4 regions of the uncultured Zoogloea sp. genome follow, and region 1 is predicted to be linked to each of the others. Evidence: predicted binding sites of a transcription regulator. Region 1 holds the regulator's gene; each other region holds the start of a gene.

Region 1 (3,245 bases):
CACCGGCAGACGCGCGAGAATGGGCGCGCCAGGCGCGTTTTCTTCAAGGTCGCGGCTTCTCGACCGAAATCATTCGTAGAGTCCTGAAAGAACACCCCGGCGATGAGCCTGCTTAAAGTCAGCAACCTGCGCAAGAAGTACAAGGCCCGCACCGTCGTCCACGACGTCTCCTTCGACGTCGGCAGTGGCGAAGTGGTCGGCCTGCTCGGCCCCAACGGCGCCGGCAAGACGACCTGCTTCTACATGATCGTCGGCCTGGTGGTCGCCGATGGCGGCGAGATCACCCTCGACGACCAGGTGCTGACCCATCGCCCGATCCACCAGCGCGCCCGCCTCGGCCTGTCCTACCTGCCCCAGGAGATGAGCGTCTTCCGCAAGCTCACCGTGGCCGAGAACATTCAGGCCGTGCTCGAACTGCAGAAGCTCAGCAAGGCCGAAATGGCCGAACGCCTCGAACAGCTCCTCGGCGAGCTGGGCATCGAACACCTGCGCGACAACACCGCGATCTCCCTCTCCGGCGGCGAGCGCCGGCGCTGCGAGATCGCCCGCGCCCTCGCCTCCGACCCGCGGCTGATCCTCCTCGACGAGCCCTTCGCTGGCGTCGACCCGATCGCCGTGATCGACATCCAGAAGATCATCCGCTTCCTCAAGGAAAAGGGCATCGGCGTCCTCATCACCGACCACAACGTCCGCGAAACCCTCGGCATCTGCGACCGCGCCTTCATCATCAATGCCGGGGAAGTGCTGGCCAGCGGCCGCCCGGAAGACATCGTCCGGAATGAACAGGTCCGTCAGGTTTACCTCGGCGAGCACTTCCGGCTTTAAGGCATCATTGTTGTCATGAAGCCCAGCCTCCAGCTCAAACTCTCCCAACATCTCGCGCTCACCCCGCAGCTACAGCAGTCCATCAAGCTGCTGCAGCTATCGACCCTCGAGCTCAACCAGGAGATCGAGAAGATCCTCCTCGAGAACCCGATGATCGAGCGGGACGAGCCGGAATCGAACCTCGGCTCCAGCCGTCTCGAAGCCCCCGGCCCGGCCGCCCCCGCCGGCAGCGAGGCCGCCCATGAGCGCGAGCAGGAGCAGGCCCGCGAATCCGACCAGCGCGAGCGCGACACCGACCGGGAGTTCGACTTCGCCGAAGGCGGCGACTGGCAGGGCTCCGGCAGCGGCTCGCGGGACGATGATGACGACAACGATTTCCAGGATCTCCAGGCCACGGTCACCACCCTGCGCGACCACCTGGACGCCCAGATCGCCCTCACCCAGCTGTCCGACCGGGATCGCGCCCTCACCCGCTTCATGATCGAGGCCCTCGACGACGACGGCTACCTCAGCCAGGCCCTCGAAGACCTCCTTCCGCTACTCCCGCCCGAGCTCGAAGTGGATCTGGACGACCTCACGATCGCCCTGCGCCACATCCAGAGCCTCGACCCCTGCGGGATCGGCGCTGCCGACATCGGCGAATGCCTCGGCCTGCAGCTGCGCGCCCTGCCGCCCAGCCGCGAACGCGAGCTGGCGCTGGCCATCGTCGCCGAACACCTCGAACTCCTCGCCGCCCGCGACTACCTCAAGCTCAAGCGCGCCCTGCGCTGCACCGACGACGAGCTGCGCGAAGCCCACGCCCTGATCCTCGACCTCAACCCCCGGCCCGGCGCCCGCTTCGCCCAGTCCGACATCCGCTACGTGGTTCCGGATGTCATCGTCCGCAAGGTCCGCAACACCTGGGTTGTTAACCTCAACCCGGATGCGATGCCCAAGCTGCGCATCAACCAGCTTTATGCCCAGATCCTGCGGGACAACCGCGGCGCCAGTGGCTCCCTGTCCAATCACCTGCAGGAAGCCCGCTGGCTCATCAAGAACGTTCAGCAGCGCTTCGACACCATCCAGCGTGTGTCGCAAGCGATCGTTGACCGGCAGCGTCAGTTCTTCGATTATGGCGATGTGGCGATGCGCCCTCTGACACTGCGTGAAATCGCCGAACAGTTGGAATTGCACGAGTCCACCGTCTCGCGGGTGACCACCCAGAAGTACATGGCCACACCAAGAGGCATTTTCGAGTTCAAACATTTTTTCGGCAGTCACGTCGCCACCGACACCGGTGGGGCGGCTTCCTCGACGGCGATTCGGGCGCTGATTCGCCAGCTGGTAGCCGCGGAAGACAAGAAGAAACCCTTGTCCGACGCCAAGATTGCCGAGTTGTTGGGCCAGCAGGGTATCGTCGTGGCACGCAGGACCATCGCAAAGTGTCGCGAGTCCCTCGATATCCCGCCGGTCAGTCTGCGCAAAACCATCTGACAGAAAGGTAAGAACCATGAACCTCAACATCACGGGGCATCACGTCGAAGTTACGCCGGCCATCCGCGAATACGTCACCTCCAAGCTCGATCGCGTGATCCGTCATTTCGACAACGTCACCAGCGTCGGCGTGATCCTCTCGGTGGAAAAGCTGCGTCAGAAGGCCGAAGTCACCGTTCACGTGCGTGGCAAGGACATCCACGTCGAGAGCGAGGATGCCGACATGTATGCCGCCATCGACGCCCTGACCGACAAGCTCGACCGCCAGGTTCTGAAGTACAAGGACAAGGCCTCCGATCACGGCCATGACTCCCTGAAGCAGCACCTCGCCGAATCCTGATCTTCGGCCCCAAGTAATCCCCTTCTCCCCGGGACCGTTGTGGCTATAATGCGCCCCAACTGACACAACGGCCCCGGCGGCACCCGCCCCCGGATTTTCCAGATTCGTTCCCGGAAACCTGTCCCGGTCCCACCGCGTACAGGAGCGTCCCGCCCATGAACCTCATCGCCAAACTTCTGCCTCCAGCCAATGTGGTCGTCGGCCTCGAGGCGAGCAGCAAGAAGCGTGCTTTCGAGCAGGCCGGCCTGCTGTTCGAGAACAATCACGGCATCGCCCGGAGCACCGTCTTCGACAGCCTGTTTGCCCGCGAGAAGCTCGGCTCGACCGGTCTCGGGCAGGGCATCGCGATTCCCCACGGACGCATCAAGGGCCTCAAGGACGCGCTGGGCGCCTTCATGCGTCTCGCCGAACCCGTCCCCTTCGACGCCCCGGACGGCCGCCCCGTTTCGATGCTGTTCGTGCTGCTGGTGCCCGAACAGGCCAACGAACACCACCTGCAGCTCCTTTCCGAACTCGCCCAGATGTTCAGCGATCGCAGCTTCCGCGATCAGCTCCTGACCGCCCCGGACGCCCTCGCGGCCCACTCCCTCTTTGCCCAGTGGGGCAG
Region 2 (3,245 bases), on a different contig from region 1:
CCGCATCGGCGTGCGCCGCAACGCGTGGCTGCGCGGTTACGTGTACGCCTTCATCGAACTGTTCGCCCCCCACCTGTCGCGCCACGTGGTGGACGCGGCGCTGGCGGGGGGCGGCGAAGACCCGGGGCTGTGAGCCTGGGCGTCGAGAGCCTCAACGGCGCCGGAGGCGGAGGACGACGGCGCCGATCAGGCCGAGGGCGGCGAGGGTGAGGGTGGCAGGTTCGGGTGTTTCGTACATCGCGCTGCCGGCGAGGATGAAGACGTCGCCGAAGCCGCCGCTGTCGCAGTTGGTGGTCTCGCCACCGTCGCTCAGGTAGCCGGCGCCATTGCCTTTCGTCGTGCCGCCGAAGCAGCCGAACAGCAGGCGCACCGAGATGGTGTCGTAACCGGCGCCGATGTAGCTCTCCAGGCTCGCGTTGAGCTCGGGCAGGAAGGCCAGGAATTCGGCGTTCTCGGTGCCCTGGGAGTTGTCGATGCTCTCGATCAGGGCGCCGGTCGAGCCGGTGGCGGACGGGCAGCTGCCGCCCGGGTTGCGCAGGGTGGTGTGCTCGTAGATGCAGATCGTGCCGTAGACGGTCGCGAAATCGGTCGAGGCCGGCGCATCGTAAAACTGCTTGGTGCTGGTGAAGGCCCCGTACGGCATGCCGGTGTCGCGCCCGACTTCGTAGTGGATGTCGGGCAGGGCGCCGTCGGTGTCGCGGACGGTGATCAGCCCCCAGTAATCCACCGAGGTCGTGGCGCTCTGGGGCTGGTTGTAGTCGAAGCCCAGCATCAGCTCGTGGCGCACGCCGCCGATGGTGAGCGCATCGCGCAGCCACACGGCGTTCACGTCCCAGGTGCCGATGTTGTCGGCGCCGGCGGCGAGCTGGTTGTTGGCCGGATCGCTCATGTTGCCGGCTTCCATCGTGGTGCCGGTGGCGCGTCCGGTGGCGAGGAAGTTGTCGCCGCCGCGGTTGGTCTTGAAACCGTTCTCCACCCGGCTGCCGTCGGCGGTGGGCGGATTGGTCGGGCTGGTGTCGCTGTTGTCGAGGGGCGCCGCGCCGCCGGCCTGGACGACCACGGTCTCCTTGAGCAGGCCCTGGGGCGTGGCGAGCAGGTAGCCGCCGCTGTCGGTGCCGGTGCCCTGGGCGAGGCCGGCGATGTAGTTGAGCATCGGGGCCGAGCAGCTGAGCATGTCGCCAAAAGTGGCGCAGGCCGGTGAGCTCTTGTCGATGGCAGGGCCGGCGTAAACGGCGAGGGGCGTGGCGCTGGCAAGGGGTGACAGAAATGCTGAAACGATCGCGGCTGCTGCCAGGGCCTTGTTTTTGCTGATTTTCATTTTTTCCTCCTGGATGCTCCGTGGGAATTCGGGAAAAACCAAACAAGACACCAAAATTTACGCATAACCCGTGCCGAATTTAGAGTTTTTCGGTAAGTCGTCGTTTTTGTTTCGTTTTTGACGTTTGTCGATTCGCTCGGCGTAAGCGGCCAGATGGGCGGTGTAAAACCGGGCGACACGGCCCCGGGCGGGGCGGGCCGGATTTGCGTGACGGAGTTGGCAGCCGGCGGCCCGATTGTTTCCGGATCCTTCCATTTCGAATTGCCGCGGCGCTTTGTGAGAGACTTGAACGCTCCACGCCGCCCTCCGTTTTTCCATCATGCAATCCCTGACGACCTTCGCCGCCCTGTTGCTGGCTTCCGTGCTTTTCGTGCCACTTTTCAAGCGCGCCGGGCTGGGCACGGTGCTGGGCTACCTGGCGGTGGGCATGCTGATCGGCCCCTACGGCGTGAAGCTCGTGCGCGATCCGGACAACCTGCTCCACACCGCCGAGCTGGGCGTGGTGCTGCTGCTCTTCGTGATCGGGCTGGAGCTCAAGCCGTCGCGGCTGTGGGCGCTGCGCAAGTCGGTGTTCGGGCTGGGGGCGATGCAGCTCTTCGGGGTGGCGGCGGCATTGGCGGCGGCGGGCCGGTACACGGGTTTGTCGCTGTCGGCGGCGGCGCTGGTGGGGATCATCCTGGCCCTGTCGTCCACGGCTTTCGTGCTGCCCACCCTCGCCGAGCGGCGCGAACTATCCACCCGTTACGGGCGGGAGGCCTTTGCGATCCTGCTGTTCCAGGATCTGTCGGTGATTCCGCTGCTGGCGCTGATCCCGCTCTTCGGCACCGGCAAGCCCACCGCGCTCACCCATCCGGCGGTGGGCCTGGGGCTGCTGGTGGCGGTGGTGGTGGTGGGGCGGCCGCTCCTCGATCTGCTGTTCCGCCATGTGGCGCGGGTCAATAGCCGGGAGATGTTCACCGCCGCGGCGCTGGTGACCGTGCTGGGGCTGGCGCTGCTGATGCAGGCGGGCGGGCTGTCCATGTCGCTGGGCGCGTTCATCGCCGGCGTGCTGCTGGCCGATTCGGAGTTCCGCCACGAGCTGGAGGCGTCCATCGCGCCCTTCCAGGGCTTGCTGCTGGGGCTGTTCTTCATGGCGGTGGGGATGTCCACCAACCTCACCCTGCTGGTGAAGTTTCCGTGGCAGATCATCGGCCTCACCGCCGGGCTGGTGATGATCAAGATTCTGGTGCTGTACGGCCTGCGCCGGCTGGTGGGTGGGCCCAAGCTGGGTTCGCGGATGCTGGCGCTGGCGCTGGCCCAGGGCGGCGAGTTTGCCTTCGTGCTGTTTGATGCGGCCCAGTCGTTCAAGGTGCTGGGCGAGGTGCAGGCCGACAAGCTGACTTTGGTGGTGGCCCTGTCGATGGCGGTGTCGCCGCTGCTGCTGATGTTTGGCGACTGGCTGGCCCGGCGCGAGGCGGGCCGGCGGCCGCCCAAGGCTTACGACCAGATGCCTTCCGAGGCGAGCGACGTGGTGATCGCCGGTTTCGGCCGGGTCGGCCAGGTGGTGGGCCGGCTGCTGCTGGCGCGAGGTATCGGCTTCACCGCGCTGGATGCCGACGCCGGGCAGGTGGAGACCGTGCGCAAGTTCGGCTTCAAGGTGTTCTACGGCGACGCGGCCCATCTCGATCTGCTCCATGCCGCCCAGGTGGGTGAGGCCAAGGTCTTCGTGCTGGCCATCGACGACGTGGAGGCGTCCCTGCGCACCGCCGAGCTGGTGAAGAAGCATTTCCCCCATGTGCAGATCGTGGCCCGGGCCCGCAACCGCTTCCACGCCAGCCGGCTGATGGACATGGGGATCGAGCGGCAGATCCGCGAGGCCCTGCCGTCGAGCCTCGAGATGGCCCGGTGGACGCTGGAACTCCTCCACGAGCCGCCGGCGCTGGTGGAT
Region 3 (3,245 bases), on a different contig from region 1:
GCCGCCTCACACCCGCCGGCCCCGATCCGTGGGCAAGCTACCACGCCGAGATCCAGCGCACCCGTCAGTACCTGCACGCCCAGCGCATCCTCGGCCATGACATGCCCCCGCAGATCCGGGTGCTCGCCCATCCCGACCATCACACCACCATCCGCAACAACGCCCCCGACGGCATCGACTGTGTCGATCTCGTGGCGCTCGCCCACAACTGCGGCGCCCCGCCGCCCATCGGATCAGACAGCCTGCCGCTGCTCATCCATCTGCTGGCCCGCGCCCCGCGCCTGCCGGCCATCCATGTCCCGGCGCTGGGGCGCGCGCAACGCATCGCGCGCATCGGTCAGACCGCCATCCTCGGCACCGCCCTCGTCGTCGGCGCCAGCCTCGCGCTGGGCGCCGCCAACTATATGGCAAGCCAGGAAAGCGACGCCCAGAGCACCCAGCTCCTCGCCCGCATCACCGACGCCCAGCTCCGCCTTGACCAGGCCCGCGCCGCCATCCCGCCAACACCGCACCCGCCCGCCGAAATCCACACCACTCACGCCCGGGCCGTCCGGCTTCATGCCGCCGCCGACATCAACACCCGGCTGAACGCCGTGTCCCGCGCCTTCGACCAATATCCTCAAATCGACCTGGATCGCCTGGAATGGATGCTCAGCCCGTCCGATCCCGACCCGGCCCTCACGATTCGGCTGCACATCAACCTGCCCATTCAGGGCGCCAACACCGTAGCCGAGACCTTCGCGGCCGCCCTGCAGACAACCACCCAGGCCACCACAACCATCGAACCCGCCGGCACCCCGACAGGCGACGCACAACCGCGCCAGCCCGTCGTAGTACGGATCGACTTCCCGCCCAGCGCGCCATGACCGCCCACAGACCGACGCCAATCCCAGCCGTCCTGCGCAAGCCGCTGCTCGCCTGCCTCGTTGCACTGGCCATCTCGATGGGGCTGGCCGTTGCCACCAATCAGCTCCGCCGCGACGCCGAAGCCACGCGCGACGACCTCAGCCTCCGGCTGAACGGCATCCGCCTTCAGCACGAAGCAACCCTCAAGGACGCAGCAGACGCCCGCCTCGCCCTCCGGCAACTGGCCGAACTCGATAAGCTGGGCTTGAAGTCCGCGGTGCCGCGTCTAGAGTTGATGGGCGGGATCGACGCAGCCCTGGCCGAAACAGGCCTTTCCGATCTTCACTACACCCTGTCCCCGCTTCAGCCCCTCGACGCCCCCCCGCTGCTCGGCCTCTCGACGGTCCGGCTGGAGGGCAGTGTCCCTCACGAGGCTCGCCTCCTGGCATTGCTCAAGCGCCTGGAGGCAACCAATAACGGCCTGTTTCTCCCGCTCCGCTGCACGCTGGCCCGCTCCAAAGCCGATGCCCTTACCATAGTAAAAGCCGACTGCGAAGCGACTTGGCTAGGGCTGCAACCACCTGCCTGAGACATATTTCACACTACCCAATTTGCGCACTTTTCCAGAAAAATCAACAACTCAACGTCATCGCACAAGCGACCGCCAGAAAATGTGTCGACAATTTTTACACCTGTTTCAGCGAGACGCTGACGAAGTTCCCCAACTGAAAAAAACCTACACAAAATCATAACTTTAAAAAATCGCAAAAAACTGGCACACCGATTGCTTATGAAAAGAAAGGGCTACAGTGGCCCCGATTACTCAGGAGATTAAATAAGTGAAAACCTTCAAGCAGACCCTCACCGCCCTGGCCACCGTTGCCGCCCTGTCCGCTGCTGGCAGCGCCAACGCCGGCCTGACCAACTGGTACATGGATGCCAACGGCGCCGTCGGCGGCACCGCTGACGCCACCCTGGTTGCCGAATACCTTGACCTGGCGGGCAAGGCCTACGTCAAGAACACCATCAGCGGCACCACCTTCACCTTCAACGAAGCCGGCAACTTTAACACTACCGCCGCCGACGGCGGTTCCACCATCCTGACCAACGCTCTGCGCAGCGAGTTCGTTGGCGTTGGTGGCGGCTCTACCACCACTGGCGTACTGGGTTTCACCTCCGGTTCGCTGAATGTTTACAGTGGCGCAACTAACATTGCTTCATTTAAACTGATCACCGGTGAGGGGGCGGTGATTCCGGGTGGCGTTCTTCCTAATGGTTTCTTCAGCTTGGTTTTCCAGGCCACCAGCATGGCCTCTGGCTACTTCTTCGATGGCGCCATGAACGATCTGTCGCTGAAGGTTGGTGATGGTCTGACCTTCGGTTTCGCCACCACCAATGCCAGCGTCACCGACACCTGGTCCGCCGCCGAAAACGCGACCCTGACCGGCATCTACAACACCGCCTTCAACCCGGACATCGCCGGCATCTCCATGAACGGCTCCACCGACCTGGTGATCCGTAACGGCGGCCAGTTCGGCCTGGAAGTTCCGGAGCCCACCTCCATGGCTCTGGCTGGCCTCGGCCTGACCGGCCTGGCCGCTCTGCGCCGTCGCAAGTCGGCCTAAGACCCGCCTACGGCTGATCACCTTCGGGTGATCTGCTGAAAGCAGTCTTGCGGCACTCAAGCCCGTCACTCTTGGAGTGACGGGCTTTTTACTTCTTGCGACGCCCCCCCTCACGGCAAAGCTGCCGCCCAAACCCGGCAATCCCGGCGACACCCGCGCCCGCACCAGCCGCTGTCACCTGGAATAATCAAACACTTGCCCCTGCTGGCTTTCCAAGCGACCATACGTCTCTTCCAGCGAGCATTTCCGAGCAACTCCCCGCGTGCGCCTCATGTCGACCGATCTCTATTTCCGCGACGTCACCCAGGCCTTCCGAAACATCGTCCGCCAGCGGCGCCGGGCGCTGTTCGCCCTCGTCACCATCGTCGGCGGGGTGATGGCCTTTCTGCTGGCGGGCGGTTTCATCCAGTGGATCCTGAAGGACATGCGCGAGGCGACCATCCGCTCCCAGCTGGGGCATGTGCAGATCGTCCGCCCGGGGTTCTTCGACAAGGGGCTCGCCGACCCCTACGCCTACCTGCTGTCGGGCGCCGACGCCGTCTATAACGAGCTCGCCAAGACCCCCGGCGTCCGCGTGATCACACCGCGGCTGCTATTCACTGGGCTGGCCAGCCACGACGACTCCACCATCTCCTTCTCCGGCGAGGGCGTCGACCCCGACAAGGAGGGTGACCTCAGCCGGGCGCTGCAGATCATCTCCGGCGAGGCGCTCTCGTCAACCGAGCCCAACGGCATCATTCTCGGCGAAGGCCTCGCCGCCAACATGGGCGTGAA
Region 4 (3,245 bases), on a different contig from region 1:
CGGCTGAGCCGGCCGCGATCGGGGAGGAACGATGAACGATAACAACAGCGCCGGCGGCCTCGCCCTGGCCGGCGGTGAGATGGCGGGCCTTGCCTGGCGGGACGCCTGGCGCATCCAGGCCCGCCAGCATCCGTGGATGACCGGCGGGCTGGTGATCTCGCTGGCGGCGGTGTTGCTGCTGTTGGCGAGCGGCGTGAGCGACGGCATCGCCGGCGGGGGCGAGCCCCTGCGGCTGGCGATGCTGGGCGGGCTGGCCGGCTTTGGCGCCACGGCCCTGGGCGCGCTGGCGGGGATCACCCTGCGCAAGCTGTCGGCCCGGGCCGAGGATAGTCTGCTGGGCTTTGCGGCGGGGATGATGCTGGCCGCCAGCTCCTTCTCGCTGATCCTGCCCGGCCTGGCCGCCGCCAAGGAGATGACCGGCAGCGGCGCGATGGGGGCGCTCACGGTGACCGCCGGGATGGCCTTGGGCGTGCTGCTGATGCTGGGCCTCGACCGCTTCACCCCCCACGAACACGAGAGCACCGGCCCCTGCGGCCCGGGCTGCGACCGGGTGGGCAAGGTGTGGCTGTTCGTGCTGGCGATCACCCTGCACAACCTGCCGGAAGGCATGGCCATCGGGGTGAGCTTCGCCCAGGGCGACATGAACGTGGGCCTGCCCCTCACCAGCGCCATCGCGATCCAGGACATCCCCGAGGGCCTCGCCGTGGTGATGGCGCTCCGCGCCGCGGGCGTGCGGGCCTGGCCGGCGGTGCTGATGGCGGGGGCGTCGGGCCTGATGGAGCCGCTCGGCGCGCTGTTCGGCGCGGGCATCGCCGGCGGGCTGGCGCTGGCCTATCCGATCGGGCTGGGCCTGGCGGCCGGGGCGATGATCTTCGTGGTGTCCCACGAGGTGATCCCGGAAACCCACCGCAACGGCCACCAGACCTCCGCCACCGTCGGCCTGATGGCGGGCTTTGCGGTGATGATGTTCCTCGATACGGCGATGGGCTGAGGCCCCGCGCCATCCGCCGGACGATTGGTTTTTCCAATCGTCAGCAGCGAACATGACAATTGGACGCAGCCCCCGGCCAGGCCGATACTCTCTCCATCGACGACGAACGACCGACAAGGAGACGACCATGAAAAAGAAAGCCACCAAATCCGCCGGCCCCGTGATGGACATCGGCATCAGCGCCGACGACCGGGCCGAGATCGCCGCCGGCCTGTCGCGCCTCCTGGCCGACAGCTTCAACCTCTACCTGATGACCCACAACTTCCACTGGAACGTGAAGGGGCCGATGTTCAACACCCTGCATCTGATGTTCATGGGCCAATACACCGAGCAGTGGAACGCGCTGGACGTGATCGCCGAGCGCATCCGCGCCCTTGGCCACCCGGCGCCGGGCACCGGCAAGCTGTTCGCCTCGCTCACCTCCATCGACGAGCCCGAAGGCGTGCCGGCCGCGCTCGACATGGTCCGCCTGCTGGTGGCCGCCCAGGAAGCGACCGCGCGCACCGCCCGGGGCTTGTTCCCGCTGGTGGACAAGGCCAACGACCAGCCCACTGCCGACCTGCTCACCCAGCGGCTGGAAGTCCACGAGAAGACCGCCTGGATGCTGCGCAGCCTGCTCGAAGAATGAGCTGACCCCATCCCGGATGACGGCAGCAGCGTGCAAGGCGCTGCTGCCGTTTTTTTCGTTTCGCGCCTGCTCTTGTCGGGCTGAAGCCCGACCTACAGGTTCGCCGGCCCTCACGCCGTGCAGGTCGGGCTTCAGTCCGACATTCCCCGCTCCGATTCGTCCCCGATCGTTCGGATTTCCGAACGCCTTTTCCGGCGCAAATCCGGAAATCCGTCTCCGGCTTTCGTTGCTCAGATAAAAATCCAAGCCAGATCAACAGCTTGCCGGCCTCGGCGGGCTGGCACGGGGCGTGCAATGGATTAGGCATGGCGCCCGCAGCGGCGCTGCCAATAAAACCGGAGACAAAAAACATGACCACCCCCAGCTTCCGCCTCGAACACGATCTGCTCGGCGACCGCGAAGTGCCCACCGACGCCTACTTTGGCGTGCATACCCTGCGGGCCCGCGAGAACTTCGATATCACCGGCATTTCCATCGCCGTCTATCCCGACCTGATCCGCGCGCTGGCCCAGATCAAGCAGGCCGCCGCCCGCGCCAACCAGAAGCTGGGGCTGCTCGACGCGACCCGCGCCGACGCCATCGTCGCCGCCTGCCGCGAGGTGATCGACGGCAACCTGCACGATCAATTCGTGGTGGATGTGATCCAGGGCGGTGCCGGCACCTCCACCAACATGAACGCCAACGAGGTGATCGCCAACCGTGCGCTGGAGCTCCTCGGCCACGCCCGCGGCGATTACGCGAAGCTGCACCCCAACGAGCACGTCAACATGAGTCAATCGACCAACGACGTGTATCCCACCGCCCTCAAGCTCGCCACCTACGTGGGCATCTTCCGGCTGATCGACGCGATGGCCGGGCTGAGGGGCGCCTTCGAGCGCAAGGCGGTGGAGTTCGCCGACGTGCTCAAGATGGGCCGCACCCAGCTGCAGGACGCCGTGCCGATGACCCTCGGCCAGGAGTTCTCCACCTACGCCGTGATGCTCGGCGAGGACGAAGCCCGCCTGCAGGAAGCCGCGCTGCTGATCCGCGAGATCAACCTCGGCGCCACCGCCATCGGCACCGGCATCAACGCCCACCCGGACTACGCGCCGCTGGTGTGCCGCAAGCTCGCCGAGATCAGCGGCATCCCGGTGGTCACCGCGCCCAACCTCGTCGAGGCCACCCAGGATTGCGGCAGCTTCGTGCAGCTCTCCGGCGTGCTCAAGCGCGTCGCGGTCAAGCTCTCCAAGGTGTGCAACGACCTGCGCCTGCTGTCCTCCGGCCCCCGTGCGGGCTTCGGCGAGATCAACCTGCCGCCGCGCCAGGCGGGCTCCTCGATCATGCCGGGCAAGGTCAATCCGGTGATCCCGGAGGTGGTCAATCAGGTGGCCTTCGAGGTGATCGGCAACGACATGACCGTCACCTTCGCCGCCGAAGCCGGCCAGCTCCAGCTCAACGCCTTCGAGCCGATCATCGCCCACAGCCTCTTCAAGAGCGTGCTGCACCTCACCAACGCCTGCCGCGCGCTGGCCAGCCACTGCGTCGAGGGCATCACCGCCAACCGCGACGCCCTTCGCGAGAGCGTCGCCCGCTCCATCGGCATCGTCACCGCCCTCAACCCCTACATCGGCTACGCCAACGCCACCG

What was found. Region 1 encodes sigma-54, which starts transcription at its own class of promoters, with help from an activator protein. Its sites were predicted from a motif close to TGGCACGCTTNCTGCTNA; they were not measured.
Region 2: the regulator sigma-54 is predicted to act here: its motif matches at 1,377-1,394, upstream of Q0672_RS14695 (PEP-CTERM sorting domain-containing protein).
Region 3: the regulator sigma-54 is predicted to act here: its motif matches at 1,620-1,637, upstream of Q0672_RS14025 (PEP-CTERM sorting domain-containing protein).
Region 4: the regulator sigma-54 is predicted to act here: its motif matches at 1,898-1,915, upstream of aspA (aspartate ammonia-lyase).

Annotation. Positions count from the first base shown of each region.
Region 1 covers NZ_CALAYQ010000024.1:28,692-31,936, reverse strand. Annotated here, with positions in the region: gene recX (recombination regulator RecX) at 1-116, shown strand, start outside; gene lptB (LPS export ABC transporter ATP-binding protein) at 103-825, shown strand; gene Q0672_RS02380 (RNA polymerase factor sigma-54) at 841-2,298, shown strand; gene raiA (ribosome-associated translation inhibitor RaiA) at 2,315-2,638, shown strand; gene ptsN (PTS IIA-like nitrogen regulatory protein PtsN) at 2,794-3,245, shown strand, end outside.
Region 2 covers NZ_CALAYQ010000128.1:2,185-5,429, forward strand. Annotated here, with positions in the region: gene cysB (HTH-type transcriptional regulator CysB) at 1-133, shown strand, start outside; gene Q0672_RS14695 (PEP-CTERM sorting domain-containing protein) at 152-1,318, opposite strand; gene Q0672_RS14700 (monovalent cation:proton antiporter-2 (CPA2) family protein) at 1,638-3,245, shown strand, end outside.
Region 3 covers NZ_CALAYQ010000120.1:6,853-10,097, forward strand. Annotated here, with positions in the region: gene Q0672_RS14015 (hypothetical protein) at 1-866, shown strand, start outside; gene Q0672_RS14020 (hypothetical protein) at 863-1,435, shown strand; gene Q0672_RS14025 (PEP-CTERM sorting domain-containing protein) at 1,686-2,471, shown strand; gene Q0672_RS14030 (FtsX-like permease family protein) at 2,743-3,245, shown strand, end outside.
Region 4 covers NZ_CALAYQ010000036.1:8,857-12,101, forward strand. Annotated here, with positions in the region: gene Q0672_RS04015 (hypothetical protein) at 1-7, shown strand, start outside; gene Q0672_RS04020 (ZIP family metal transporter) at 32-991, shown strand; gene Q0672_RS04025 (Dps family protein) at 1,119-1,619, shown strand; gene aspA (aspartate ammonia-lyase) at 1,970-3,245, shown strand, end outside.